DNA from 2 places in the Porticoccus sp. GXU_MW_L64 genome. Region 2 is predicted to be linked to the other one. Evidence: predicted binding sites of a transcription regulator. Region 2 holds the regulator's gene; the other holds the start of a gene.
What was found. The regulator LexA, encoded in region 2, represses DNA repair genes until DNA is damaged. The targets are predictions, from matches to a motif close to ACTGTNTNTANANACAGT.
Positions count from the first base shown of each region.

Region 1: a site for LexA is predicted at 2,846-2,863, ahead of ACVBEJ_RS12555 (bifunctional prephenate dehydrogenase/3-phosphoshikimate 1-carboxyvinyltransferase). Genes of this name have one in related genera too.

Region 1 covers NZ_JBRKJK010000016.1:46,603-61,863, reverse strand. Annotated here, with positions in the region: gene cmk ((d)CMP kinase) at 1-288, opposite strand, end outside; gene ACVBEJ_RS12555 (bifunctional prephenate dehydrogenase/3-phosphoshikimate 1-carboxyvinyltransferase) at 574-2,805, opposite strand; gene pheA (prephenate dehydratase) at 2,940-4,025, opposite strand; gene gyrA (DNA gyrase subunit A) at 4,117-6,672, opposite strand; gene ACVBEJ_RS12540 (TRZ/ATZ family hydrolase) at 6,901-8,223, shown strand; gene ubiG (bifunctional 2-polyprenyl-6-hydroxyphenol methylase/3-demethylubiquinol 3-O-methyltransferase UbiG) at 8,335-9,042, shown strand; gene ACVBEJ_RS12530 (HAD-IA family hydrolase) at 9,144-9,803, shown strand; gene ACVBEJ_RS12525 (YciK family oxidoreductase) at 9,800-10,558, shown strand; gene rluB (23S rRNA pseudouridine(2605) synthase RluB) at 10,642-11,478, opposite strand; gene scpB (SMC-Scp complex subunit ScpB) at 11,471-12,169, opposite strand; gene ACVBEJ_RS12510 (segregation and condensation protein A) at 12,339-13,169, opposite strand; gene ACVBEJ_RS12505 (L-threonylcarbamoyladenylate synthase) at 13,336-13,959, opposite strand; gene ACVBEJ_RS12500 (EAL domain-containing protein) at 13,991-15,261, opposite strand, start outside.
Region 2 covers NZ_JBRKJK010000006.1:209,443-224,703, forward strand. Annotated here, with positions in the region: gene mfd (transcription-repair coupling factor) at 1-1,863, shown strand, start outside; gene ACVBEJ_RS06385 (CsiV family protein) at 2,021-3,040, shown strand; gene ACVBEJ_RS06390 (4'-phosphopantetheinyl transferase family protein) at 3,135-3,830, opposite strand; gene ACVBEJ_RS06395 (hypothetical protein) at 3,835-4,470, opposite strand; gene ACVBEJ_RS06400 (S-methyl-5'-thioinosine phosphorylase) at 4,467-5,225, opposite strand; gene ACVBEJ_RS06405 (hypoxanthine-guanine phosphoribosyltransferase) at 5,320-5,892, opposite strand; gene ACVBEJ_RS06410 (mechanosensitive ion channel family protein) at 5,885-7,012, opposite strand; gene nagZ (beta-N-acetylhexosaminidase) at 7,008-8,075, opposite strand; gene ACVBEJ_RS06420 (glycine C-acetyltransferase) at 8,267-9,460, shown strand; gene tdh (L-threonine 3-dehydrogenase) at 9,555-10,583, shown strand; gene ACVBEJ_RS06430 (asparaginase domain-containing protein) at 10,680-11,171, shown strand; gene ACVBEJ_RS06435 (DUF6763 family protein) at 11,501-11,800, shown strand; gene lexA (transcriptional repressor LexA) at 12,066-12,680, shown strand; gene ACVBEJ_RS06445 (hypothetical protein) at 12,764-13,012, opposite strand; gene topA (type I DNA topoisomerase) at 13,165-15,261, opposite strand, start outside.

The DNA.
Region 1 (15,261 bases), on a different contig from region 2:
GGCGTCTTCGGTGCGAATATCGCGGCTGACATCTTCCCCTTCCAACCGCACCCTGACGCCTTTGTCGGTGGTTTCAAAGGCGATATCCAGGTGGGCGGCGAGTACAGAAATTGCCTCAATGTCGTCCAGGGCCAAACCATGACGACGCGCCGCCAACCCCAACAGGCGATACAGTGCACCACTGTCCAGGTAGTGATACCCCAAATGCCTGGCGAGCAGCTGGCAAATAGTGCCCTTGCCAGAACCACTGGGGCCGTCGAGGGTGATTACGGGTACTTCTATTGTCATAAATACGTTCCGTGTGAGATTCAATATCTCAGTTCTATTCGATAAGCACGCTTGCTACGCAAGCTACAGGGCGGGCTTCGCCCTTGCAGGACGCCCACTTTGTGGGCTACAGCTAACAGGGGCGCTTTTCCTGTAGCGCGTCAGCGCGTCCTGTCACCTGTAACCTGTATTCCTACGCTTTGAGCCAGTTCCACAAAACCGGGGCAAGCTACAGGGCGGGCTTCGCTCTTACAAGACGCCCACTTTGTGGGCTACAGCTTACAGGGGCGCTTTTCCTGTAGCGCGTCAGCGCGTCCTGTCACCTGTAACCTGTATTCCTACGCTTTGAGCCAGTTCCACAAAACCGGGGAATGATGTCGCCACATTGTTACAGTTGTTAATACGCACCGGGCCGGAAGCCCGCAACCCGGCGATGGCGAAAGACATGGCAATGCGGTGGTCGTCGCAACTTTCCACCTCGCCGCTACCGATCTGTCCACCATTGATAACCATGCCATCCGGGGTGGCTATGGCATCCACACCCAGTATCTGCAAACCGTCCGCCATGGCCTGAATGCGGTCACTTTCTTTCACGCGCAGTTCTTCAGCGCCGGTCAGTACCGTCTGCCCCTCGGCACAGGCAGCGGCCACAAACAGCGCCGGGAATTCATCGATGGCCAGCGGCACCTGATCTTCCGGTATGGCAATGCCGCGCAATGGCGCGTAGCGCACCTGAATATCTGCCACCGGTTCGCCGCCCACTTCGCGCTTATTGTGCAGCTCAATATCAGCACCCATCAGACGCAGAATATTAATCACGCCAATGCGAGTGGGGTTAATGCCCACATGCTGCAAGGTAATGTCGGAACCGGGAGCGATGGCGGCGGCCACCATAAAGAAGGTGGCAGAGGAAATGTCCGCAGGCACATCAATTTTCGTGGCGCTGAGCTTGCCGCCGGAGCGAACCGTGGCACTGGCACCGTCCCGCTCTACCGGGTAACCAAAGCCACACAGCATACGTTCGGTATGGTCACGGGTGGGAGCAGGCTCGGTGGTGCGAGTTTCCCCTTCGGCGTACAAACCCGCCAGCAACACGCAGGATTTCACCTGGGCGCTGGCCATGGGCAGAGGGTAATCAATGCCTGTCAGCTGGCTGCCACCTTTAATGCGCAATGGCGGCCTGCCATTGTCGGCGGTTTCAATGCGGGCACCCATGGTGCGCAACGGTTCGGCCACCCGGTTCATGGGGCGGCCAGACAGGGAGTGGTCACCGGTCAGCTCGCTATCAAATGCCTGACCAGCCAGCAGCCCCGACAGCAGGCGCATGGAGGTGCCGGAGTTACCCAGGTACAGCGGGCCCGCCGGGGCTTTTAAACCGTGCAGGCCAACACCGTGAATCGTCACTTTGCCATTTTCATTGGGGCCTTCGATCACAACCCCCATATCGCGAAACGCCTGCAGGGTGGCCAGGCTGTCTTCTCCCTGCAGAAAGCCGGTCACTTCGGTAACACCTTGTGCCAGGGAACCCAGCATAATGGAGCGGTGCGACATGGATTTGTCGCCGGGCACGCGGATATCGCCGCTAACGGTACCTCCCGGTTGCACGGTAAAGGTCAGGTTGTGGTTGTTTTCAGGTTCCATATACGCTTTCTTTTCCAGCATTTTTGTAAAGTGGTTACGGGCTTCCCGGGCGCGGGTGAACACTCCCAACAAGTATTCGCTGTCGCCTGTGTCGATGGCGGTGCGCATCTGGCGAAGGTTGTCTGTCAATCTGTCGATGGTGTCTACAATGGCACCTTTATTGGCTTGCGCTATGTCGTGCCACATCACCGGGTCGCTGCTGGCAATGCGGGTAAAGTCGCGAAAGCCGCCAGCGGCGTAGCGGAATATCTCGCGGTTGTCGCGCATGGCAGCCAGGGTATCCACCAGGGAAAAGGCCACCATGTGTGGCAGGTGACTGGTGGCAGCCAATACTTCATCGTGTTCGGCCACCGGCATTTGCTCCACAGTAGCACCCACCTGCCGCCATAGGGATTCCACCCTCTGAAGGTGTTCAGCGCCGGTGGCCTGGTCGGGGGTCAATATCACTTTGTGGTTAATAAAGAGTTCCGGGTTAACCGCTTCAATACCGCTGTTTTCGCCACCGGCAATGGGGTGACCGGGCACCAGTTGCGGCGGCATGTGGCCATAAATACGCCGGGCATCCGCCACTACGCTGCCTTTTACACTGGCCACATCGGTAATGGTAACGGCGTTGCTCACCTGGCTGGCGACTTCCTGCATGGTATCGGCTACCGCCAGAGTCGGCACCGCGATCACCACAACATCGCCATCGCCCAGTTCTGCAGCCACTTCGCCCAACGATAGCACTACGCGATCTGCCACGCCCAGCTCCACTGCGCGCTGGGCGGTTTCCGCCTTGCGAACTACGCCAATCACCTGGTTACAAAGTCCGCGCTCACGCGCAGCTTTGGCAAGGCTGCCACCGATCAGGCCGAGGGCGATTACAACGAGTTTGTTGATTTCAGAGGAAGGCATTAAAACATCTGCTCTATGTCATTCTGAGCGCAGCGAAGAATCTCTTACTATAAACAGGTACTGAGATCCTTCGCTGCGCTCAGGATGACAGTATTCGATGAGCTGCCCGTAACCCGCAACCCGTAACCCGCAGCTCAAAGCACGCCCTTCGGATAGGACCCCAACACCTTCAAATCCGCCACTTTGTCACGCACCTGATCCAATGCCTGACTCACGTTGGGGTCGTCCACGTGTCCTTTCAAATCGATAAAAAACACGTAATTCCATTTGGCGGTGCGGGATGGGCGGGTTTCGATACGGGTCAGGTCGATTCCGGCGCTGTGAAACGGCAGCAACAGGTCGTGCAGGGCACCGGCGTGGTTATTGGCCGTGACAATCACCGAGGTTTTGTCGTCGCCACTGGCGGGCACCTGCTGGCGGCCAATAATAAAGAAGCGGGTGGAATTGTCCGGGCGGTCTTCAATATTTTCACGCAGGCGGGTCAGCTCAAACAAATCCGCCGCCATATCACCGGCGATAGCCGCCGAATTCCACTCCCCTTTAACAAATTTGGCCGCTTCCCCGTTGCTGCTTACCGCTACCCGTTCGATGCTGGGGTAGTGGGCATCGAGCCATAAACGGCACTGGGCCAGGGACTGAGCGTGGGAGTAAACCCGGGTAATATTTTCCGGTTTGGTGTTGGGGCCGATCAGGAAGTGCTGGTGAATACGCAATTCCACTTCACCGCTGATGCCCACGTTGGAATCCAGAAAGCTGTCCAGTGTGTTGTTGACCACACCTTCGGTGGAGTTTTCCACCGGCACCACTCCATAGTCCACCGCACCGGCCACCACTTCACGAAACACATCGTCAATGGCTGCCATGGGCAGGGTAACTGCAGAGTGGCCAAAGTGCTTGATGGCCGCCTGCTGGGTAAAGGTGCCCTCAGGTCCCAGGTAGGCAACCTTGATGGGGTCTTCCAGGGCCAGGCAAGCGGACATGATTTCCCGAAACAGACGCGCCATTTCTTCGTCGTCCAAGGGGCCCTGGTTTTTTTCCAGCACCTTGCGCAATACCTGGGCTTCCCGCTCCGGGCGGTAAAACACCGATTCGCCGGCGGCCTGCTTTACCTCGGCTACCTGCTGGGCGCAATTGGCGCGCTTGCTGATCAGCGCCAGTAATTCTTTATCGATACCATCGATCTGCTGGCGCAGTTCGTTCAATTCGTTTTCGTTGGACATAGTTTCTCTACCGTCATCCTGAGCGCAGTGAAGTATCTCAAACTCCAAATCTGGTACAGAGATGCTTCGCTGCGCTCAGCATGACAAATTGTTAAGTTTCGGTGTCAGCTTGTGTTTTTTCATCCTGTTCTTCAATGCGCGCCAGGCCCACCAGTTGCTCGCCTTCTTTAAGGCGAATCACGCGCACACCCTGGGTGTTGCGACCCGAAGTGGAGATTTCTTCGCAGCGGGTGCGCACCAGGGTGCCCTGGTCGGAGATCAGCATCACCTCATCCCCGTCAAACACTTGCTCGGCACCCACCAACTGGCCGTTGCGTTCGGAGCTTTGAATGGCGATTACACCCAGGCCGCCACGCCCCTTGGTGGGGTAGTCTTCCACTGGTGTTTGCTTGCCGTAGCCATGCTCAGATACCGCCAGCACCTTGCCGCCCTCCTGAGGAATAATCAGCGACAGCACTTGCTCCCCTTCCGGCAGGCGGATACCGCGCACACCGCGGGATATACGCCCCATGGAACGCACATCGCCCTCGGCAAAACGCATGGCCTTGCCGCCAGAGCTGAACAGCATCACTTCGCTGTCGCCATTGGTGATGGCGGTGCCCACCAGACGGTCGCCGTCCACCAGGTCGAGGGCGATCAGGCCCACGCTGCGGGGGCGGGAGAAGGCGGACAGCGGGGTTTTCTTCACGGTGCCAAATTTGGTGGCCATAAAGATAAATTTGTCGTCGCTGTACTCGTCTACCGGCAAAATGGAGGTCACCCGTTCCCCTTCTTCCAGCGGCAACAGATTCACCATGGGGCGGCCACGGGATTGACGCCCGGCCACCGGAATCTGGTACACCTTCAGCCAGTACACCTTGCCCGCATTGGTAAAACACAAAATGGTGGTGTGGGTGTTGGCGATCAGCAGGTGTTCAATAAAATCTTCGTCTTTTACCTGAGTGGCAGACTTGCCCATACCGCCACGGCGTTGAGCCTGGTAGTCATCCAACGGCTGGGTCTTGGCGTAGCCACCGTGGGAGATGGTCACTACCCGGTCTTCTTCACTGATCAGGTCTTCCACGGTCAAGTCGTGCTTGGATTCGATGATTTCCGTGCGGCGCTCGTCGTTAAACTCGCTGACAATGGCGTCCAGTTCTTCGCGAATCACTTCCATCAGCCGCTCGGGGCTCGCCAGAATACCCAGGTACTCGGCAATCTCCGCCAGTTTGTCCTGATACTCCGCCAGCAGTTTGTCGTGCTCCATACCGGTGAGGCGGTGCAGGCGCAGCTCCAGAATGGCCTGAGCCTGTTCCGGCGACAGATAGTACATGCCATCCCGCTGGCCAAATTTGTCTGACAGTTCTTCCGGGCGGCAGGCATCGGCGCCGGCACGCTGCAGGAATTCGCTGATCTTGCCGGACGCCCAGCCACGGGCAATCAAGGCTTCTTTGGCTTCCGCCGGGGATTGCGAGGATTTGATCAGTTCGATCACTTCGTCGATATTGGCAATGGCCACCGCCAGGCCTTCGAGAATATGGCCGCGCTCCCGGGCTTTTCTCAGCAGGTAAACGGTGCGGCGGGTTACCACTTCGCGGCGGTGGCGAACAAAGTTTTCCAGCAGCTCTTTCAGGTTGAGCAGCTTGGGCTGGCCGTCCACCAGCGCCACTGTATTGATGCCAAAAACAGTTTCCAGCTGGGTTTGCGCGTACAGGTTGTTGAGCACCACATCGCCCATTTCGCCGCGCTTGATTTCAATAACCACCCGCAGACCGTCTTTGTCAGACTCATCGCGCAGTTCGGAAATGCCTTCGATCTTTTTCTCTTTTACCAGCTCGGCGATTTTCTCAATCAAACGCGCCTTGTTCAGCTGATAGGGAATTTCGTGAATAATGATGCGCTCTTTGCCCTTGGCGTCGGTTTCCACCTCTGCCTTGGCGCGCATGTAAATGCGCCCGCGACCGGTGCGGTAGGCCTGCAAAATGCCCGCCTTGCCGTTGATAATGGCGCCGGTGGGGAAATCCGGCCCCGGCAGGTGCTCCATCAATTCGTCGATGGTGATGTCTTCGTTTTCAATCAGCGCCAGGCAAGCGCGAATCACTTCCCCCAGGTTGTGAGGCGGGATATTGGTGGCCATGCCCACGGCAATACCGGAGGAGCCATTCACCAGCAGGTTGGGCACCCGGGTGGGCAACACGTCCGGCATCATCTCGTTGCCGTCGTAGTTGGGCACAAAATCCACGGTTTCTTTGTCGAGGTCCGCCAACAGGGAGTGGGCGATTTTGTCCATGCGGATTTCGGTATAGCGCATGGCCGCCGGGGAATCGCCGTCGATGGAACCAAAATTGCCCTGGCCGTCCACCAGCGGGTAGCGCAGGGAGAAATCCTGGGCCATGCGCACAATGGTGTCGTACACCGCGGTATCGCCGTGAGGGTGGTATTTACCAATCACATCACCCACCACACGGGCGGACTTTTTGTAGGCCTTGTTCCAGTCGTTCTTGAGTTCGTTCATGGCGAACAGAACCCGGCGGTGCACCGGTTTGAGACCGTCGCGCACATCCGGCAAGGCCCGACCGACGATCACGCTCATGGCGTAATCCAGATAGGATTGACGCAGCTCGTCCTCGATATTTACCGGCAGGATTTCTTTGGCGATATCACCCATGCTTTTGTGTATTCCTTATGATTTTTTATGACCCGATAGAGGCCAGACACAAGCGCGGGATAATAGCATAAAAAAGGTAACAGGACGCAGGCTTTGCCTGCTGACAGAACGGGCTTCGCCCTTACCGGTTACAGGGGTGTTCCTGTAGCGCGAAGCGCGTCCTGTCACCTGTATCCTGTGTCCTTCCACCTGTATACTGCGCGCTTCGTCAACACGCAGAAAAGCACTATGATCCCCACCCCCGTGGACCTGATTATCAACGCTCGCTGGCTGGCGCCGGTGGTTCCCCGCAACCAGTTATTGCAAGACTGTGCTGTGGTGATTGCGCGCGGTGAAATTATCGCCATCACCACCCAGAAAGAAGCCGCCAATCAATATACTGCCAGCGAAACCGTTGACCTTGACGAGCATTTGCTGATTCCCGGCCTGGTAAACGCCCACGGCCACGCTGCCATGAGCCTGTTGCGCGGCTATGCAGATGATCAGCCACTGCACACTTGGCTCAGCGATCATATCTGGCCAGCGGAACAGCAGTGGGTAGACCAGCGCTTTGTCCGTGACGGCACCAACCTGGCCATGGCGGAGATGATCCGCAGTGGCTCCACCTGTTTTGCCGACATGTATTTTTTTCCGGAGGCCATTGCCGAAGCCGCCAGCCGCACCGGTATGCGCGCCCAGGTAGCCTTTCCGGTATTCGACTTCCCCAGCAATTGGGGCAGCGGGCCCGACGATTACATACACAAAGGCCTGGCGCTGCGGGATGACCACAAAAACGACAACCTGATTCAGATTGCCTTTGGCCCTCACGCGCCCTACACCATTTCCGACGAGCCCCTGCAAAAAGTCGCCACCTATTCCGAGGAACTGGCGACACCCATTCATATTCATCTGCACGAAACCGCCCAGGAAATCAGCGACGAAAAAAGCAACAGTGGCCTGCGCCCAATCGAGCGCATCAATCAGCTGGGAGCCTTGTCGCCACTAACCCAGTGCGTGCATATGACCCAGCTGAACGACAACGATCTGACGCTGTTGCAAAACAGTGGCGCCCATGTGATCCACTGTCCGGAATCCAACCTCAAACTGGCCAGCGGCCTGTGCCCGGTTCAGCGATTACTGGATAACAGCATCAACGTGGCACTGGGCACCGATGGCGCCGCCAGCAATAACGACCTGAGCCTGTTGAGTGAATTGAAAACCGCCGCACTGTTAGCCAAAGGCATCAGCGGCGACGCCAGCGCACTGAATGCCCACAGCGCCCTGCGCATGGCCACTCTTAATGGCGCCAAAGCGCTGGGCATGGCCGACCGCATTGGCAGTATAGAAGTGGGCAAAGCGGCGGACCTGACCGCTGTGCGCCTGGACGAACTGGAAGCCCACCCCCTGTACAACCCGCTATCGCAACTGGTGTACAGCGAATGCAGCCACCGGGTGAGCCATGTCTGGGTGAATGGCAAGGCATTGTTGCGGGAACGAGAGCTAACCACGCTGGATCAACAAGAAATCATTGCCAGAACAAAAGAATGGCAGCAAAAGATAGTCAACAGGTAACAGGGCGGGCTTCGCCCTTACAGGTTACAGGCCCGCTCCGCCCTCCCTGTATCCTGTCACCTGTAAGCGCGCAGCGCGCCCTGTAAACTCTATTAAAAACGAAGCGAAGATATGTCAGAACTCAATGTAGATAATTCCGAAGTCGCAAAGTTTGAAGCCCTCGCCTCTCGCTGGTGGGACCCGAACAGCGAATTCAAGCCCCTGCACGACATCAACCCGCTGCGCGCCAACTGGATTGACCAACACTCGCCGGTGGCGGGTAAAAAAGTGCTGGATGTGGGCTGTGGCGGCGGTATTTTAAGTGAATCACTGGCGCAACGGGGCGCACGGGTTACCGGCATCGATATGGGCGAAGCGCCACTCAATGTCGCCAAACTGCACGCACTGGAAAGCGGTATTGTCGTGGATTATCAGCAAATTACCGCCGAGCAACTGGCCACTGAACAAGGCGGTGAATACGACGTTGTTACCTGCCTGGAAATGCTGGAACACGTGCCCGACCCGGCATCGGTTATTACCGCCTGCACACAACTTGTCAAACCTGGTGGCCATGTGTATTTCTCCACCATCAACCGCAACCCCAAAGCCTACCTGTTGGCCATACTGGGAGCTGAATATGTACTCAAGCTGCTGCCCAAAGGCACCCACGAATACAGCAAATTTATTCGCCCCTCAGAACTGGGAAACTGGGCCAGAAAAGCGGGACTGAGTATCGAGCATATGACCGGCATGACCTACAACCCGCTTACCAAAACCTATCGGCTGGATAACCGGGATGTGGGGGTAAATTATCTGATTCACTCTCGTAAACCCGAATAGTCTCCAACCCGTCATCCTGAGCGCAGCGAAGGGTCTCAATAGTGGCTGCAACACTGAGATTCTTCGCCGCGTTCAGAATGACAGAGTAAAAAGAGAACAACATGCCAAAAATCGACGCTGTACTTTTTGACCTGGACGGTACCCTGCTGGACACCGCTCTGGACTTTACCGATGTGGTGAATCAACTGCTGCGGGAAGAAAATCGCGCCACCATGGATTATTCCCAGGTGCGCAGCGCAGTTTCACACGGCTCTGTTGGGCTGGTGGAAACCGCTTTTCAACTTGCCGTTGACGATCCGGCCTTCGACCCGTTGCGACAGCGATTGCTGGATTTGTACATCGACAGATTAACCAACAAAACCCGGCTGTTTCCCGGCCTGGACAGATTGCTCGCCCGCCTTGAGGCACACACTATCCCCTGGGGCATAGTCACCAACAAACCGGTGCTTTACACCACCCCTATCGTTGCCGGCCTGAACCTGAAACCGGCCGCGGTGGTCTGTCCAGATCACGTTACCAACACCAAACCCCACCCGGAATCGGTACATCTGGCCTGCCAGCAGATTGGCTGTCAGGCACAGAATACCCTGATGGTGGGCGATCATTTACGGGATATAGAGGCAGGCCGCAATGCCGGGGCCACCACCATCGCCGCCGCCTACGGCTACCTGAACCCGGATGAAGATGTCAGCCACTGGCAGGCGAATTACATTGCCCATCAATCCGAAGACTTACTGCCCATTGTGGAAAAACTGTTATGACCGAAAGTGCCACTGCACAAAATTATCAGGCCGCCCACGATTGCCTGGCCAACCGCATTATTGTGGTAACTGGCGCCGGTGACGGCATTGGCCGCACTGCCGCGCTCACCTTTGCCAGCTGCGGTGCCGAAGTGATTCTGGTGGGCAGAACCACAGCCAAACTGGAACAGGTGTACGATGACATCGTCGCCGCTGGCGGCCCACAACCGGCCATTTTCCCTCTGGACCTGGAAAGCGCCACAGAGGACCACTACTCCGAAATGGCCGACAAGTTGTTCGAAGAATGCGGACGCATTGATGGCCTGCTGCACAACGCCGGCCTGCTGGGGCAGCGCACTCCCATCACCAATTACAAACTCAGCACCTGGCAGCAGGTAATGCAGGTAAATGTGACCGCCGGATTTGCCATGACCAAAGCCTTACTGCCGCTGTTGGAAAAATCGAAAGACGCATCGGTGATTTTTACCAGCTCCAGCGTCGGGCGCACGGGCCGCGCCTACTGGGGGGCTTACGCAGTATCAAAATTTGCCACCGAAGGCCTGGCGCAAGTGCTGGCCGAAGAAGTCGAGGGCATTGGTCATATCCGGGTGAACTGCATCAACCCCGGCGCCACCCGCACCGCCATGCGCGCCGGTGCTTACCCGGCGGAAGACCCGGGCACATTGCCAACTCCGGAAGACATAATGCCGGCTTATTTGTACTTGATGGGGCCGGAGAGTAAAGGGGTTTCGGGGGAAAGCATAGATGCACAGTAAATATGGCTAGACCAACATACCAAGCAAACGGCGGATTACGCTGCGCTAATCCGCCCTACGAGACTGCGCGTTAGCGGGGTTATTCAGTTTTTGCGGCCTTTGGCCCGCAGGCGCTGTTCCTGGCGTTCGCGGTTTTTGCGCTCTTGGGGGGTAAGACTGGCAATGCGTACTTTGTCGATGCCCGCCTGTCGACACAGGGCCTTGATGTCTTGCGGCTCCAGGTCGATCCACTGGCCTTCGCGCAGGTAGGACGGGAAAAATATGGGCCCGAAGCGCACTCGCTTGAGGCGGTTAACTTCCACATCCTGCGATTCCCACAGGCGGCGTACTTCCCGGTTGCGCCCCTCCATCAAGGCCACGGTAAACCAGCGGTTGGCGCCGTTGGCTTCACCGGGGACGATATCGGAAAATTTGGCCATGCCATCTTCCAACAGCACCCCTTCGCGGAGTTTTTTAAGGCTGTCTTCCGACACATCTCCGTGCACTCGCACCAGATATTCCCGGTCAATTTGGCTGCTGGGGTGCATCAGTTTATTGGCCAGTTCGCCATCGTTGGTAAACAGCAGCAAGCCACTGGTATTGATGTCCAGGCGGCCCACAGACACCCAGCGTTCCCCCATCAGTTTTGGCAGTCTATCAAATACCGTGGGGCGGCCTTCCGGGTCGTTGCGGGTACAGATTTCCCCCAGGGGCTTGTTATACAGCAGCACCCGCAGGCGGGTGTCGGCGGATTTGCGGGCAAAGGGTTTGCCATCCACCTGAATACTGTCGTCGGTGGCCACCCGGTCTCCCAGGGTGGCCACCTTGCCATTGACCTGCACGCGGCCATCGGCAATCCACTGTTCCAGCGCCCGGCGGGAACCAAGCCCGCCAGCGGCCAATACTTTTTGCAGCTTTTCGGTAACCGTTGCTTCAGACATCGTCGCGCCTGTCCGGGTTGTTATCGTGCTGTTCCGGAGTTGGTGCCTCGCTGTGATCGACCGGGCTTTCATCCACATCTGCCTCAGTGGGCTGCTGTTCCGTGTCCACTTGGGGTTGATCGATATCCAGCGTCAGTTCCGGGTCGATATCTTCCAGGTCGCGAAGGTCCCCCAGTGTCGGCAATTCTTCCAGGCTGGACAGATTAAAGTAATCGAGAAACTGTTTGGTGGTGGCATACAGTGAGGGTCGCCCGGGCACATCCCGATGGCCAACCACCCGTATCCACTCGCGTTCTTGCAGGGTTTTGATGATCTGCGAGCTTACCGACACCCCTCGAATTTCTTCAATATCACCACGGGTAATGGGCTGGCGATAGGCGATTAACGCCAGGGTTTCCAGCATGGCGCGAGAATACTTCTGTGGCTTTTCTTCCCACAGGCGGTTGACCCACTGGGACAGCTCCTGACGCACCTGGAAACGATAACCGCTGGAGACTTTTTTCAGTTCAAAACCGCGGCCAGCGCAATCCACTGCCACTTCTTCCAGTGCAGCGCGAATGTCGTCGCGGTCGGGGCAGGCATCTTCTTCAAACAGTTGTTCGATGTGGGGAATATCCAGCGGCCGCGCCGCTGCCAGCAGTGCGCCTTCGATAATGTTTTTCAGTCGGGTAATGTTGATATTGGTATCCATAAAAACAATCTTTTCTGCGCGTCATCCTGAGTATAGCGAAGTGCGAAGAAGAGATTGACTCGCACCTTCCTTGGTGCTCGGCTCTACGAGCCGTCTTCGACGCCCAAATTGGCATTCCTGCCAATTTGTCTTCGCTACACTCAGAATGACAAATCAGTAACAAGCCTCATCAAGCGGCTCTTGCCTTGACATGTATTGGGCCAAACAGCTCGCTCTGCACGATTTCCACCAGCGATTCCTTGATCAGTTCCATCACCGCCAGGAAGGTGGTCACCACACCAACACGGCCTTCGTGGGCGGTAAACAGGCTGACGAAAGGCACGAATTGCTGGCCTTTGAGCCGTGCCAGCACTTCGGTCATGCGCTCGCGTGTCGACAACAATTCCCGCTGCACCTGGTGGCTTTCAAACATTTCAGCCCGACGCATCACTTCCGACAGGGCCAGCAGCAGTTCCTGCATGGAGACTTCCGGGTGCGGGCGCTCGCAACTGCGATCCGGCTCCTTGGCGGAGGCGATAAAGGTATCCCGCCCTACTCTGGGTAATTCATCTATATCTTCTGCGGCCTGTTTAAAGCGCTCGTATTCCTGCAAACGGCGAATCAGTTCGGCGCGGGGGTCGTCTTCGTCTTCAATTTCTTCCTGGCGCGGCAACAGCATGCGGGATTTGATTTCCGCCAGCATAGCCGCCATCAGCAGGTATTCCGCCGCCAGTTCAAAATGCATGGCCTCCATCAGTTCGATGTAAGCCATGTACTGACGGGTGATTTCCGCCACATTGATTTCCAGAATATCGATATTCTGGCGCTTGATCAGGTACAGCAGTAAATCCAGCGGGCCTTCAAACGCCTCCAGTATCACTTCCAGTGCTTCCGGCGGAATGTAAAGGTCTTTGGGCAAATCCGTCACCGCTTCGCCATACACCATGGCGAAAGGCATTTCTTCCTGGCTGGGAGAAAGCTGCGGTTTTGGTTCGCTGTCGATGATAGGAGAATCGTTCAAAGGTTTTACCGGTTGACGAAAAATGGGGATTATACAGCAGCAGGTAACAGGATACAGGACGGGCTGCGCCCTACAGGATACAGAAACTGCCCCCCTGTTTCCTGTAGGGCGCAGCCCGTCCTGTAAGCCCCACAGGGGCGACCTGTAGCCTCGGAGAGGCGTCCTGTCAGCCTTCAAAAAGGCTGACATCCCCCATTCCCCGGCGAAGAATTTGCGGGCTGTCGTCCACCATATCCACCACCGAGGTGGGTTCCAGGCCGCAGTAACCGCCGTCGATTACCAGGTCGATGCGGTGTTCCAGCAGGTCGCGGATGTCGTAGGGGTCGGTGAGCGGGTATTCGTCGCCAGGCAGTTGCAGGGTAACGCTCATCAACGGCTCCCCCAGCTCTTCCAACAGCGCCAGTGCCACGTTGTTTTGCGGCACTCGCAGGCCCACGGTTTTACGCTTGGGGTGCATCAATCTCCGGGGGACTTCCGACGTGGCCTGCAACACGAAGGTGTAAGGCCCCGGGGTCAACCCTTTCAACAAGCGGTAGCGCACGTTGTCCACTTTGGCGTAGCTGGCCAGTTCCGACAGGTCACGACACACCAGGGTGAAATTGTGGCGTTTTTCCAGCTGACGGATAGCGCGGATTTTGTCCAGCGCCCTCTTGTCTCCAATATGGCAGCCCAGGGCGTAGGCGGAGTCTGTGGGATAGGCGATTACACCACCGGCGTGAATGATTTCCACCGCCTGTCGAATCAGGCGCGGCTGAGGATTGTCCGGGTGTATGGAGAAAAACTGGCTCATGGGCAACTACAGATACACAAAGCCGCGCAGCTTACAAAATTTCCCCACCCTCTGTCTTGTTTTTTCTGTCCTCTGCCTTCTGCCTTCTGTCCTCTAAACGGAGAAAGCGCTCGGTAAACTCTCCCGCCGGTATTGCCTTGCTGAACAGAAAGCCCTGCAACAGGTTACAACCCAGCTCTTTGAGCATGTGCCGCTGTTCCTCGGTTTCCACCCCTTCAGCCACGGTTTCCAGCCCCAGGTTATCCGCCAGGGCGATGATGCCAGCGACAATGGCACGGCCGGATTTGTCGCTTTCTTCCAGGTCGTTGATAAAGGCGCGGTCGATTTTCAGGGTGTCTACCGGCATGTGTTTCAGGTAATTGAAGGAGGAATAGCCACTGCCAAAGTCATCGATGGCGAGAGTAATGCCGGTGGCCTTGATGTCGTTCAGGGTGTCGATAATATAGTTGTTTTCTTCCAGCAGCATGCTTTCGGTGATTTCCAGTTCCAGCAGATGTGGTGGCACCTGGCACTGCGCCAGAGTATCTTCCAGGCGCTGCTGCAAACCTTCTGATTGTATTTCACGACCGGAAATATTCACCGCTACTTTCAGGTCGTGGCCCATTGTTTGCCACTGATGAATCTGTTTACAGGCCGCCCGCAGCACCCAGTCACCGAGTTCGGTAATCAACCCGGATTCCTCCGCCAGAGGGATAAATTTATCCGGCATCAGCAGGCCGCGCTCCGGGTGTTGCCAGCGCACTAACGCCTCCGCCGAGACCACTTCGCCACTCTGGGCATCCAATTTGGGCTGGTAGTACAGTTGCAGGTGATCTTCTTCCAGGGCGTTGCGCAGCTCGCGCTCCAGCTCCAGACGGCGATAGACCTCATCTTCCATACCCTGCTCGTAGAAGCAGTAGCTGTTGCCCTTTTCTTTGGCGCGGAACATGGCGGAGTCCGCGTGTTTGATCAGCGCGCCCACGTCTTCACCATCCTTCGGAGCCAGGGATATACCGACACTGGTGGTGATAAACATTTTTTGTTGCAGGAACACAAAGGGTTCGCTCAGGCTGTCGCAGATTTTCTGCGCGACAGTGGCCGCTACGTTGGCGTTGTGCAGCCCTTCCAGCACCACGGTAAATTCATCACCGCCCAGGCGGGCGACAAAATCCTGTTCCCGCAGGCAGCGCCGTATCCGGTCTGCCACCGCTTTCAACAGCAGGTCACCGGCATCGTGCCCCAGGGAGTCGTTGATCATTTTAAAGCGGTCCAGGTCCAGGAACAGCACCGCCACCATCTCGCTATTGAGCAACGCCCGGTTGA
Region 2 (15,261 bases):
CTGATCAGCCGTTACAGCGGCAGCGAGGAAGACACCGCCCCCCTGCACCGGCTGGGCAGCGACAGCTGGAAAAAAGCCAAAGACAAAGCTGCCAAAGAGATTCGCGACACCGCCGCTGAGCTGTTGCAGGTGTACGCCCAACGCGCTGCCCGCCAGGGTTTCAGCTTTAGCGACCCGGCAGAGGACTACCTGGCCTTTAGCCGGGACTTTCCCTTTGAAGAAACCCCGGATCAGCAGGACGCCATCGACGCGGTAAAAAAAGACCTGTTGGCAGAACAACCCATGGACCGCCTGGTGTGCGGCGATGTGGGATTTGGCAAAACCGAAGTGGCCATGCGCGCCGCCTTTATCGCGGTGAGCAACAGCAAACAGGTGATTATTCTGGTGCCCACCACCCTGCTGGCCCAGCAACACTACGAAAACTTCAAAGACCGCTTTGCCAATTGGCCGGTGACCGTGGAAGTGCTGTCCCGCTTCCGCACTGCCAAAGAGCAGGAAGCCGTTATCCAGCGCGCCGCCGACGGCAAAGTGGATATTTTGATCGGCACCCACAAACTGCTCAACAGCCGCATCAAATACAAAAATCTGGGCCTGCTGATTATCGACGAAGAACACCGCTTTGGGGTGCGCCAGAAAGAGGCAGTCAAAGCTCTGCGCGCCGAGGTGGACATACTCACCATGACCGCCACCCCCATTCCCCGCACCCTGAATATGGCCTTTGGCGGCATTCGCGACCTGTCCATTATCGCCACGCCACCGGCCAAGCGACTGGCGGTAAAAACCTTTATCCGCCAGAGCGAAACCCGCCTGATTCGCGAGGCCATACTGCGGGAAACCCTGCGCGGCGGCCAGGTGTACTACCTGCACAACGAAGTCAAAACCATCGACAAGGTGGCCCGGGAGCTGCAGGAACTGGTGCCGGAGGCTCGCATCGGTATCGGCCACGGCAAAATGCGCGAACGGGAATTGGAACAGGTGATGTCCGATTTCTACCATCAGCGCTTTAACCTGTTGGTGTGCACCACCATTATTGAAACCGGCATCGACGTACCCAGCGCCAACACCATTATTATCGACCGTGCCGACAAATTCGGTATCGCTCAGCTGCACCAGTTGCGGGGTCGGGTAGGCCGCTCTCACCACCAGGCCTACGCCTATTTGCTGACGCCTCACCCGAAAACCATGACCAGGGACGGGGTCAAGCGTCTGGAAGCCATCGAAGCTGCCGACCATCTGGGCAGCGGTTTTACCCTGGCCACGCACGACCTGGAAATTCGCGGCGCCGGCGAACTGCTGGGCGACGAACAGAGCGGCCATATCCAGCGCATCGGCTTTACCCTGTATATGGAACTGCTGGAGAAGGCGGTACAGGCCATTCAGGATGGCCGCGAGCCGGACGTGGAAGCCGCCATGCACGACAACGTGGAAATCAACCTGCGTATCCCCGCTCTGATTCCCGACGACTACCTGCCCGATGTGCCCATGCGCCTGCAAATGTACAAACGCCTGGCCAGCGCCAAAAACAACAACGGGCTGAAAGAACTGCAAGTGGAAATGATCGATCGCTTTGGCCTGCTGCCGGACTACCTGAAAAACCTGATTCGTGTCACTGAGCTGCGTTTGCAGGCTGAACAGCTGGGTATTACCAAAATTGAAGCCAACGCCACCGGCGGCGGCCTTACCTTTGGCAGTGCCACAACTGTGGAGCCCATCACCATCGTACAACTTGTGCAACAGCAGCCAGACCGTTATCGTTTCCAGGGTGCTACTGAACTGCGCTTTTCAGCGGCCATGAAAACCAGTGACCTGCGGATTAATACGGTGAAGAAACTGCTGGAATTGTTACAAAGCGGATCAAATTGATAACCGTCATCGCGTGCGCAGCGTGGCGATCTTGACCGGTGTGGCAGGGGACTTGAGACAATGTCGCAATCGAATGGAGATTGCCGCGTCGTCTTCGACTCCTCGCAATGACGGCAATGCCCCACCCTCGCAATAGTGCAAAAACAGGAGACCAGAAATGAGAGACAATAAACGGACAACCGTATTCAGAGCCATACGGCAGCTTTTGTGTCTCTCGTTATTGCTACCGGCCCTGCCCGCCACCGCCGCTGACGATGCCGAAAAGTGGTACCAGGTGGAAGTGATTGTCTTCCAGCAGACCGACCACTACGGCCAGGAACAGCCGCGCCGGGATGTAACTCTCACCTACCCGGACAACCACCTGGAATTGTTCGACCCCAATCAGGTAGTTGAAAACGAGGAAGCCGCTACAGAAGTTGTTGAGACTGTCGCAAAAACACCCAACTCCATCCTGCTAACGCCGGAGCCCGATTCTGCAATACCCGAACAGGAACAACCTTTTCAGGTGCTGGAGTCAGGCCAGCGTCAACTGAACAACTACGCCACCGCCCTGCATCGTCGCTCCGGCTACCAGGTGCTGTACCATCAAGCCTGGCGTCAACCGGGTATCAGCTCTGCCCAGGCGCCCTGGGTACTGGTGCGCGCTGGCGACCGCTACGGCGAACACTTTGAACTGGAAGGCAGCCTGCGCCTGGTGCGCTCCCGCTACCTGCACCTGGAAACCAATCTGTGGCTGAGCCGCTTTGTGGAAAATCTGGATTCGCAGCCCTCTGAATTCGAGCGTTTTGAAGGCTTTGAAAACTCTCAGGGAGCCGACGATCTGTGGCCACTGTTGCCGGAATACCCCATTGTGGAAATCCCCCCTTCCGCTGAGCCGGAAGAAGAACAGGCACTGTCTTCAGGCACCCAAAATCCTGCTGAATTTGGCGAATTGATTCTGGAACCCGCAGATACCTTGCCACTGTTCCAGATTGGCGAACTGCCCCCTGAAACACCGCAATTCAAAACAGACCAAATTAACCTGTTTAAAACCAGCCGCCGCATGCGCCGTGACGAACTGCACTACCTGGACCACCCGAACATGGGGGTTCTGGTGCAGGTGACTCACTACGAAGTGCCGGAAACAGAAACGGAAAAACCTGAGACTACGCCTACACCGCTATTGCTCAATAAATAGCAGGCAGCATCACCGTTACCTGGCAACTTGTAATTCACCAGTGGCGACAAACGTAGCCGGGTTGAGCTACGCTGCACCCGGGCTACACCCTGCACTACAGAGGAGGTATATTTATCAAAGTCACCACATATCCCTCCCCCTGCAAATAACGCCCGCAAAAGGCTTGCCCACTCTGCCAGCGACTATTAAGCGATTCTCGCAACTCAATCACAAAGCTTGTATCCGTCAATTCCAGCAGTTGCGCTTTGTCAAAACCAAAATACTGATTAACCGTGGGATACAGCGCTTTAAACAGGCTTTCCTTGGCAGAGAACAGCAGTGTTAAAAACCAGGCCTTATCCCAGGGGCCGCCATCCAGCACCTGAGTATCTTGCGGCACCGCAATAGTGCTGTAGATGCGTTCACAAACATCGTTACTCACCAGCATTTCGCAATCTATGCCAATACCCGCGTAATCCTGCTGTCTGGCGGCGATAGCTACGGCTTTGCCGGCGGTGTGGGAAATGGACCCGACGGCATTTGCAGGCCACAGGGGAATGCGGTTTTCACCGCTTTGTACAATCAGGTTATCACTGCCCAGGGCACGGAGTGCGCGCGCGGCGCAGTAGCGCCCGGCGAGAAATTCCGCCTGTCGTTTGGGTACTGCTTTGCCAACACGTTGTGGCAGAGGAATGTCCAGGTCCCGGTAGCAGTTGGGGTGGTAGTTGTTCAGGTCAAAACCTGTGGATTCAACCACCAGCCCCTGCCCGGCCAGGGGCGCGGCAAAATTATCATTTACCAGAAAAGGCATGGGATTATTTTTCAACAGGCGGAACGTCGTCTTTATTCAGTTGTTCAAGTTCAGCGCGAATGTCATCCGCTGCCTGCTGCATTTCCCGGGCAGTATCCTGCAGTACGGAACTCATTTCGCGAACCGCGCCATCCAATGCGCCATCCACTGCTTCGCCTATGGCGTCACCGGCTTCACTGATGGTATCTGCCAGGGCACCCTGCAATTGCTGAAACGAGCTGCCCAGCATGGATTGGGTGGTGCGATTAAAATTTACCCGCCACTGGCCCTGCTGTTGTTCCAGTACGGTGTCGAAGGTTAACGTAATTCGGCTGTTGCCCTTCACGGATTCAAACGCTGTAGCCACCAACGAACTCTGTTCACTCTCATCCAGGCTGACCTCGCCAATATGCAGGCTTTCGATACGGCGTTTGCCGCTAATGCTGATGCTTTCCATGCTGCTTTTGGTGGCGAGTGCTTTGGCGGCATCGATATTGCCAGCGGCCACAGCTTGCCAGAACTGTTGGGATACCGCTTGCGGGGAAGCGTTATCGGCACAGGCGGCAAGCAACAATACCGCCAGCAGTAATCCATAAAACAGAACATTGCCGCGCCGCTTTGCGGCTCGCAATGACGGTGTTATTTGTTGTAGAAAATTCATCGTTCAACTCCTGTCGAAATCATCTCGCAAGTGCGCACCAATGCCCGGCGAATCAGGGGAATCCTGCTGTCCAGCACCCGCTGGATATCCGCCATGGTGATGTTATCAGGGCCGCGCCCGGCGGCCGGGTTCACCACCAGCGCCAGGCACGCGTAATCCAGCCCCAACTCCCGCGCCAATGCCGCTTCCGGCATGCCAGTCATGCCCACCAGATCGCAGCCGTCCCGTTCCAGGCGGTCTATCTCGGCAGCACTTTCCAGTCGCGGCCCCTGGGTAATGGCGTGCACACCACCGTCGATGGGGTTGGCATTCTCTGCTTGCAAAGCCGCCACCACATGTTGGCGCAGTTCGTCGCTGTAGGGCTGGGTAAAGTCGATGTGTTGCAACGGTACATTGGCACTGTCGCTGTAAGTGTGTGCCCGTCCCCAGGTGTAATCAACAATCTGATTGGGCACTACCAACGCCCCCGCGCCCATATCTTCGCGAATACCGCCCACCGCATTAACAGCGATCACCGCGTTCACCGCTTCCCCTTGCAAAGCAAACAGGTTGGCGCGGTAGTTTACGCAGTGGGGCGGGATACTGTGGTCGTTGCCATGGCGGGCGAGGAACACTACTTCGGCACTGCCCAGCTGACCACACAACAACGGCGACGAGGGTTCGCCGTATGCCGTAGTAACGGATTTTGTTTCAAGGATTTTCAGCTCCGGCATTGCAGTGAGGCCGGTGCCGCCGATAATGGCGATTTTTTTCATAGCTTGTTGTTTGACACTGTCATCCTGAGTGCAACGAAGGATCCCTGTGGTCAATCGGCGCTTGAGATCCTTCGTTGCGCTCAGGATGACAGGATCACTCCCATTCCACCTTCAATCCATAAATCCCCGGCAGATTGCGCCAGTACCCCAGATAATCCATGCCGGAGCCAAACAGGTAGAGATCACTGGTGCTCAGGCCGACAAAGTCCGGGCGTTGTTTGGCGCGCTCGCGGTCGTGGCGTTTTTCCACCAGTACGGCGGTAAATACTTCTTCGGCGCCCTGAGCGCGGCAGTGTTCGGCGATGGCTTCCAGGGTAAAACCTTCGTCAAAAATATCGTCCAGTATCAATACGGTGCGGCCTTTCATGTCCAGCTGTGGCCGGGCCAGCCAGTTGATATCGCTGCCAATCATTTCGCCTTGATAGCGGGTGGCGTGCAGGTAGTCCAGTTCCAAGGGGAAGCGCAGCAGTGGCAACAGCTGGCCGGTAAACACTACGCCACCGTTAAGCACGCAGATCACAATGGGATTTTTGTCCGCCAGCTTTTCAGTGATGTCGGTAGCGATGCGTTCGATAGCGGCGTCTACTTCTTCGCCGGAGCTCAGCTCCAGGGCGTAATCGAGAATTTCTACAACGTCTGGCAAATTATTTACAGATGAATCACTCAAAAGGTTTATGCCCCTGCGGTGTTGGTGGTGCGGTGTTAGTGGTTATGCCATCTGGCACGTGGAGAGTGGATGTGGGGTACGCGATTTCTGCGCCGTGGCTGTCGATGATGGCGGCAATCTTCAACAATACGTCCTGCTTCACTTCGTGAAACTGCACCCAGTTGCAGGTTTTGGTAAAGGTGTAGACAAAGAAGTCTACGGAAGATGCCGCAAACCCATTGAAATTAACAATCAGGGTTTGTCTGGTATCGATTTCATCGTGGGCCTGCAGCATGGCTTTTACATCGCCAACAATGGCGTTCATGGCGGCGATGTCGTCGTAGCGAATACCAATGGTTTCGTAGATGCGGCGGTTGGTCATGCGCGACGGATTCTCGATGGATATTTGAGTAAACACCGAGTTGGGAATATACAGCGGGCGCTTGTCGAAGGTGCGAATGCGGGTCATGCGCCAACCGATATCTTCCACAGTGCCCTCTATTTCCTGATCCGGTGAACGCACCCAATCCCCCACTTTAAAGGGGCGGTCGAAGTAGATCATCATGCCGCCAAAAAAGTTGGCCAGTAAATCCTTGGCGGCAAAACCCACGGCAATGCCACCGATACCGCCGAACGCCAGCAGGCCGGAAATGCTAAAACCAAACACCTGCATCACAATCAGCAGGGCACTGATAATCACTGCCGCCCGCAGCAGTTTGCCCACGGCTTTGGCGGTGGTTTCATCCACTGGCGGGGTCTGATATTCCGGGTTGAGGAAATTGCGTTCGGCGCGCTTGAGGAAGTTAAGCAGAAACAGCATCACCAGGAAAATCACCGCTACTTTATTGGCTTGAGCAATAAGATTTTCCCAGGCCGGGTCGCTGCTAAAGGCAATTTCTGCGGCGAAGTTAATACCCAGAATCCACACCAGCCACACCAGTGGCCGCCGGAAGGCTTCGATCAGGGCATCGTCCCATACAGTTTTGGTTTTCGCAGCCTGTTTCTCCAGGCGGTTAATCACTTTATTGACCAGAAAACCCAGGGTCAGCGCAATAAGGACGATCAGAAACACTTCCGCCATCCACAGGAATTTCGCCCCGACAACGGCGGCCAGCCAGCTTTCTATTTGCTGCACATCAATCTCCTTGCACCAGCTGTTGCAGCCGGGTTTGGGTATTCAAATAACGGGGGTTAGACCGCAACTGCTGCCAATCTACGGTGCCCCTGCCAGCCATGCGCTGCAAACGCTCAGGGCTGGGTAGCGGCTGTTGTAGGGCCTTTTTTTGCGTCTCTTGTTGCATCTCTTGTTGCATGTTTTCTTGTAAGTGCGCCAGCACCTCCAAGGCACCTTCGCGGCAATTGCATGCCAGCACCATATCACAGCCAGCATTCAGCGCAGCAGCGGCTTTTTCGGCGTAACTACCGGCGACATCGGCCCCTTTCATGGACAGGTCATCACTGAAAATCACACCGTCAAACCCCAGCTCGCCACGGAGTATGTCCTGCAGCCAGAATCGGGAGAAACCCACGGATTCCGGCACCACTTGCGGAAATACGATATGAGCGGGCATCACCGCTGTACAGCGACCCGCCAGCCGTGCGAAGGGAATCAGGTCGTTACTGCGAATGGCATCCAGAGGGCGTTGATCAAAAGGGGTTTCCAGATGGCTGTCTGCCCGCACCGCACCGTGGCCGGGAAAGTGCTTGCCGGTAGCCGCCATGCCCGCTTCTGCCATACCGTCGATAAACGCGCCAGCACAGGCCACCATCTGTTCCGGGTTGTCGGAAAAAGCTCTGTTGGCAATTACGGTGCAGCTGTCTTTATCCAGATCCAACACCGGTGCAAAACTGAAGTCGATACCGCAGGCGCGAATTTCGCTGGCCATCAACCAGCCAGTATCCCGGCACAGGGCCAGGCCCTGCTCAGTATCCTGGCGATAGAAATCACCCAGGGTTTGCATCGCTGGCAGGCGTGTAAAGCCAGCTTTAAAACGTTGTACCCGGCCACCTTCCTGATCCACTGCCAATAGCAGTTCAGGGCGAATCGCACGAATATCATCCACTAACGCGCAGATCTGCTGCCGGGATTCAAAATTGCGGGCAAAAAAGATCACGCCACCCACTTGGGGCTGTTGCAGTAACTCGCGTTCGTCAGCGCTGAGAGCAACGCCCTCCAGATCGAGCATCAAGGGGCCTATGGGCATATCACTTAACCCTATGGACAGGTGGTAAAGGAGGCCACGTTAAGAGCCCCCCGCGGCAATGTCAACGCATCTTTTTACCACCATCCGCCACTCCATACTGGTTGCTTTTTGAGCAACCGGATTTGTGGACTCACTACCAGCTGGCACCTAAAATAGTGGTTCATTTCCGCCGCCTTTGGAAAGCCCTTCCCATGCCCCATACATTTCTGCAACACCTCTCTGCTGAACTCGAACAAATTCACGCCGATGGCCTGTTTAAAGGCGAGCGCATCATCACCTCCCAACAAGCCGCTGACATTACCGTGGAAGGTGGCCAGCGAGTGCTGAACTTCTGTGCCAACAACTATCTGGGACTGGCCAACCACCCGACGTTGATCGACGCGGCCAAAAGCGGCCTGGGCAAGCACGGCTTTGGGGTGGCTTCGGTACGTTTTATCTGCGGCACTCAGGATATTCACAAAACTCTGGAGCAGAAGCTGAGTGAGTTTTTGGGCATGGAAGACACCATCCTCTACTCCTCTTGCTTCGACGCCAACGGCGGTCTGTTTGAAACCCTGCTGGGCCCGGAAGACGCCATTATTTCCGATGCCCTCAACCACGCCTCCATTATCGACGGCGTGCGCCTGTGCAAAGCCAAACGCTTCCGCTACGCCAACAACAATATGGCGGAGCTGGAAGCCCGCTTGCAGGAAGCCTGCGAAGCCGGAGCGCGCTTTAAACTGATTGCCACCGATGGCGTGTTTTCCATGGACGGCGTGATCGCCGACTTGAAATCCGTGTGCGACCTGGCAGACAAATACGATGCCATTGTGATGGTGGACGATTCCCACGCGGTGGGTTTTTTGGGAGAAAACGGCCGCGGCTCTCACGAATACTGCGATGTGATGGAGCGGGTAGACATCATTACCGGCACCCTGGGCAAAGCCATGGGCGGCTCCTCTGGCGGCTACACCGCTGGCCGCCAGGAAATTATCGACATCCTGCGTCAACGCTCCCGGCCATACCTGTTTTCCAATTCACTGGCACCGGCGGTGGTGACTGCCTCTATCAAAGTGGTGGAAATGCTGTCCCAGAGCAAAGACCTGATCCAGAAGCTCAACGACAACAGCCGCTACTTCCGTGAACAAATGACCGAGGCCGGTTTTACTCTGGCCGGGGCAGACCACGCCATTATTCCGGTGATGATCGGCGACGCTCGTCAGGCCGCCGAGTTCGCCGACAAAATGTTGGCAGAAGGCATCTATGTGGTGGGCTTTTCATTCCCGGTAGTGCCCAAAGGCCAGGCCCGCATTCGCACCCAAATGTCTGCCGCCCACAGCCGCGAGCAATTGGATAAAGCGATTGCGGCGTTTGTTAAAGTGGGCAAGGAATTGGGGATTGTTTGACGTTCGATGTTAGACGTTTGACGAAAAAGCAGTTCGGAGCGCTGAGCTCAATTCGTCCAACGTCGAACCTCAAACGTCCAACCGAGGGCGTAACATGAAAGCACTATCGAAGTTAAAACCCGAACCCGGCATCTGGATGACCGATGTGGCCAGGCCGGAGATGGGCCACAACGACCTGCTGATCAAAATGCGTAAAACCGCCATCTGCGGCACGGACATGCATATCTACAACTGGGACAAGTGGTCCCAGGACACCATTCCGGTGCCCATGGTGGTGGGCCATGAATTTGTCGGCGAGGTGGTAGACATGGGCCAGGAAGTGCGCGGCTTTGCCGTGGGTGACCGGGTGTCCGGCGAAGGCCACATTACCTGCGGCCACTGCCGCAACTGCCGCGCCGGACGCCGCCACCTGTGCCGCAATACCGAAGGTGTGGGCGTGGATCGCCCCGGTGCTTTTGCGGAATACCTTGTGATTCCCGCCTTTAACGCCTTCAAGTTACCCGACGACATCCCCGACGACCTGGCAGCCATTTTCGACCCCTTTGGCAACGCGGTGCACACCGCCCTGTCGTTCGATCTGGTGGGCGAGGATGTACTGATTACCGGCGCTGGCCCCATAGGTATCATGGCGGTGGCCATTGCCAAACACTGCGGCGCGCGCCACGTGGTAATTACCGATCTCAACGACTACCGCCTGGACCTGGCCCGCAAAATGGGCGCCAGTCGCGCTGTCAATGTGGCCAATGAGAAATTGCCCACGGTAATGAAAGAACTGGGCATGACCGAGGGTTTTGATATCGGCCTGGAAATGTCCGGCGTACCGGTGGCCTTTAACGACATGCTGCACAACATGAACCACGGCGGCCGCATTGCCATGCTGGGCATCCCACCTGGCGAGATGGCTATCGACTGGAACCAGGTGATATTCAAAGGGCTGATATTAAAAGGTATTTACGGCCGCGAGATGTTTGAAACCTGGTATAAAATGAGCAGCCTGATTCAGAGCGGCCTGGACCTGGCACCCATCATCACTCACCACTACCCTGTGGATGATTTCCAGCAAGGGTTTGAAATGATGGCCTCCGGGCATTCGGGGAAAGTAATTTTGGATTGGCTCAAATAATATTGTCATCCTGAGCGCAGCGAAGGATCTCGATGTTCATCCACACAATGAGATCCCTCACTGCGTTCAGGATGACGTAACTGGAAAACAACGTCTATGAAAATAAACATCATCACCACCGGCGGCACCATCGACAAAATTTACTTCGACGCCAAGAGCGACTACCAGGTGGGCGACCCGGTGATTGGCGAGCTGCTTAAACGCATGGAAGTGGGCTTTGAGTTTGAAGTGACCTCTGTATTGCGCAAAGACAGCCTGGACCTCACCGACGAAGATCGCCAGCTTATCGTCGACCGGGTAAAAAACTGCGACAGCGATTATGTTCTGGTAACACACGGCACCGACGGCATGGTGGAAACCGGCAAATGGTTGCGGGAACAGGTACCGGGGAAGCACATTCTGATGACCGGTGCTCTGCAACCGGCGGTCTTCCGCGAGACCGACGCCATCTTCAATATCGGCTGCGCCCTTGGCGCTCTGCAAGCGGTGCAGCCAGGGGTTTATATCACCATGAATGGGCAACTGTTTGACGCCACCCGAGTGGTAAAAAATGTCGCCGCCAACCGCTTTGAGCCCGCAAACCCGTAAAACCCACTTTTTATCCGTATCAAAAGGGTCTTAACGGCCCTTTTCACCGTCATTTCTTTAGATATTTTTTTCATTACCCAGCCGCTTTTTATTCTTCTCTCCTATAAGCAAAATCACTTTTCCATCGCTAATTCCTTGAATTTACGATGCTTATAAAAAACCACTGTTGCCGTAAAAACCAATGCGCGCTGTAGGCACCCAACGGCGATAGGCAAGCCACTTCAGCAATGATAGGGTTTTAGGGCCTGTTCACACTAATTGAATCGCCACTGTTGTAACTCGATTAGTGTGAACAGGCCCTAACTCAACATCCAGATGGGAGCACAGCCGTGGCCAAACACTACCCTGAAATTGGTTCCTGGTATCAGGACGCTGCAGAGGATGTGTTGTTTGAAGTGGTCGCGGTAGACGACAGTGCCGGCACCATTGATATTCAATTACTGGGCGGCGAAATCAGCGAACTGGATTTTGAAACCTGGGGGCAAATGCTGATACTCAGCGCCGAAGCGCCGGAAGACTGGCGCGCCTCCTACGAACTCAGCCGCGAAGACAGCCACGAACTGGACGACATTGTTATTCCCGACAACGTTCAGGACCCCCTGGCAACCCTCGATATAAACAACGGCTAACTCCTCAACTTCAAGCAACTCTACCCTGCTTTCCAACGACTCTGTCATTGCGAGCGCAGCGAAGCAATCTCGACCAGAACACCGCAAACAGCATAAGATTACCGAACTGCTGTGCTTTTCGCCATGGCAGCACAGTTTGGAAATTCAATAGTTTGGAAATTCCCCTTGCATCCACGCCCTCACAGAGCCATACTGGACAAAGTTACAGCTGTATATAAATCCACATTTATGTTTGCCAAGACTTTCCCAGCCAAAGGAAAATCCAATGATTGACCTCACCGCCCGCCAGCAGCAAATTCTCGAACTGATCAAAGAGTATATCTACGATACCGGCTTCCCACCCACCCGTGCCGAAATTGCCGAAACGCTGGGCTTCCGCTCTGCCAATGCCGCCCAGGAGCATCTCAAGGCACTGGAGCGCAAAGGTGTTATCGAGATTGTTCCCGGCGGCTCACGCAGCATTCGCCTGCTGGTGGAAGACGGCGTACCGGATGGCTTGCCGGTGGTGGGCCGGGTAGCTGCTGGCAGCCCGATTCTGGCAGAGGAAAACGTCGAGGATTACTACGAAGTACCAGAACAACTGTTCTACCCTGCCGCTTCCTACTTTTTAAAAGTACAGGGCATGAGCATGAAGGACATTGGCATTATGGATGGCGACCTGCTGGCGGTTCACCGTCAACAGACAGCGGAAAATGGCCAAGTGGTGGTGGCTCGGGTGGACGATGAGGTTACTGTGAAACGCCTGAAACGCACTCGCAGCAAATACGAAATTCACCTGTTGCCGGAAAACGAAGACTTCGAGCCCATTGTGGTAAATCTGCGGGAACAGGAATTTGCCATCGAGGGGCTGAGCGTGGGGGTTTTACGAACGGATATGTAATTCATCCCGTCATTGCAAGGAGTCCGGAGAACAACCTGGCAATCTTGATAACCCCCGTTGGCTGCGCTCGCAATGACGGGGTTTTAATGCAACAACCGCGGCGATTCCTCGCGCACTTCCTGTTCCATCGCTTCTTCTTCATTGATCTGCTCAACCACCTCAATACCCGCATCAATCATGGCTCTGGCCACTTCCACACTGGATTCTTGCAGATAATGCCGGGCCTCTTTGGAAAAACATATTCGCACCAATGGCTCGCCGCCACCATCCGTGCGTTGCAACGCGTAGTCACCGTTGGAGAGTTGAACAATTTCGTAAAGCGTAGTGGGCATGGGGTTACATCTGTTAAACCAGAGAATTGGGAGAGTTTAGCACAAAACAGAGGTGACAAAACGGGAGCTGCACCCGCTACAGAATACAGTTGCCCCCCCCTGTAAGCGCACAAGCGCGCCCTGTTACCTGTGAGCGAAGCGACCTGCCACCTTTATTTCTTCTTGCGCTTATCCTCAATCTCCCACTTGCCGCCCTTGTACCAGGCGCGGAAGCCGGTGGACTTACCTTCCACCTCCGCCTGCACATATTGCTCCTTGGTTTTACGGCTGTAGCGCACGTAGGTGGGCACACCGTCCGGATCGGCTACCGGAGCAGACCACAGGAAGCTGTATTTGGGATCGATGGAGTCCTTATGAGGCAGCATCTCGGCGATTTGCGGCGAGCGGGTTTCCCGGTGCTTGGGAAACTGACTGGCGGCCAGGAACAGGCCGCTGGCACCATCGCGCAGAATGTAGTGGTCGTCCACTTTCACACACTGCAATTCCGGCATGGGCACCGGGTCCATTTTTGGCGGTGCCGGCTGGCCGTTTTTCAGCAGTTTGCGGGTGTTCTTGCAATTTTCGTTGGTGCAGCCAAAGAACTTGCCAAAGCGACCGGTTTTTAGCTGCATTTCGCTGCCGCATTTGTCGCAGTCCAGCACCGGGCCTTCGTAGCCCTTGATCACAAAGGTGCCCTGCTCTACCTCAAAACCATCGCAATCCGGGTTGTTGCCACAGATATGGATTTTGCGCTTTTCGTCGATCAGATAATTTTCCATGGCGGAGTTGCATTTTTTGCAACGGCGCTTGTCCATCAGCTGACGTGCTTCCGCTTCGTCATCGTCGTCTACGTTTATCGCCTCATCCCCGGGCAGCAGGTTTAGGGTGCCTTTGCAGCGCTCTTTCGGCGGCAGGGCGTAGCCCGAACAGCCCAAAAACACCCCGGTACTGCCAGTGCGCACCATCATATGACGGCCACATTTGGGGCAGGGAACATCGGTTTCCGAGGGCGCATTGGGGCGCATGCCCTGTTCGCTCTGCGCCTGTTCCAGCTTGGCGGAAAAGTCGCTGTAAAAGCGGTTGAGTACGTCCTGCCAATCCAGGTCGCCGTCTGCCACCTTGTCCAGGTATTCCTCCATGGCGGCGGTAAAACCGTAGTCCATCAGGTCGGTAAAGTTCTCGTTGAGGCGGTCGGTGACAATATCGCCAATTTTTTCCGCGTAAAAACGCCGGTTTTCCACCCGCACGTAACCGCGATCCTGAATGGTGGAGATAATCGATGCATAAGTGGATGGGCGGCCGATGCCGCGTTTTTCCAGCTCTTTGACCAGTGACGCCTCGCTGTAGCGCGCTGGTGGTTTGGTGAAGTGCTGGTTGGGAATGAGGATATTCAGGTTCAGTTCGTCGCCCACGGCCAGGTCCGGCAATTCCACATCGTCGTCTTTCTTGCGATGAGCAGGCAGCACTTTCAGGTAGCCGTCAAAACGAATCACCCGGCCCTTCACCCGCAGTTCGTAATCACCGGCGGTGACGGTAACCGTGGTGCTGGTAAATTCCGCAGGCACCATCTGGCAAGCCACAAACTGCTGCCAGATCAACTGGTAGAGCTTGCGGGCGTCCGCCTCCATGTCCGACAGGTCACCGGGCATGATGTCGATATTGGAAGGGCGAATGGCTTCGTGAGCTTCCTGGGCGCCGGATTTGCTGCTGTAGGCAATGGCGGCGTCGGGCAGGTATTTATCGCCAAAACGCACGCCAATAAATTCCCGACAGGCCTCCACCGCCTCTTTGCTGAGGTTGGTGGAGTCGGTACGCATATAAGTGATGTAGCCAGCCTCATACAATCGCTGGGCCATCATCATGGTTTTCTTCACCCCGTAACCAAGGCGGGTACTGGCCGCCTGCTGCAGGGTGGACGTGATAAATGGGGCTGATGGCTTTGAGCGGGTTGGTTTGTCTTCCCGATGGCTGACTTGATAATGGGCCGGTTTCAGCTGCGCCAGGGCAGCGTCAGTTTGCGCTTTGTTGCCGGGACGAAAGGCTTTGCCCTGATGACGGGCCACATCAAAGCGGATGATTTGCTCAAGGTCGTCGGCACAACGCTCCAGATCCGCCTGCACCGTCCAGTATTCTTCTGGCACAAAGGCGCGAATTTCCCGTTCCCGCTCCACCAGCATTTTCACCGCCACGGATTGCACGCGCCCGGCGGACAGACCACGGGCGACTTTTTCCCACAGCAGCGGCGACACCATATAACCCACTACCCGGTC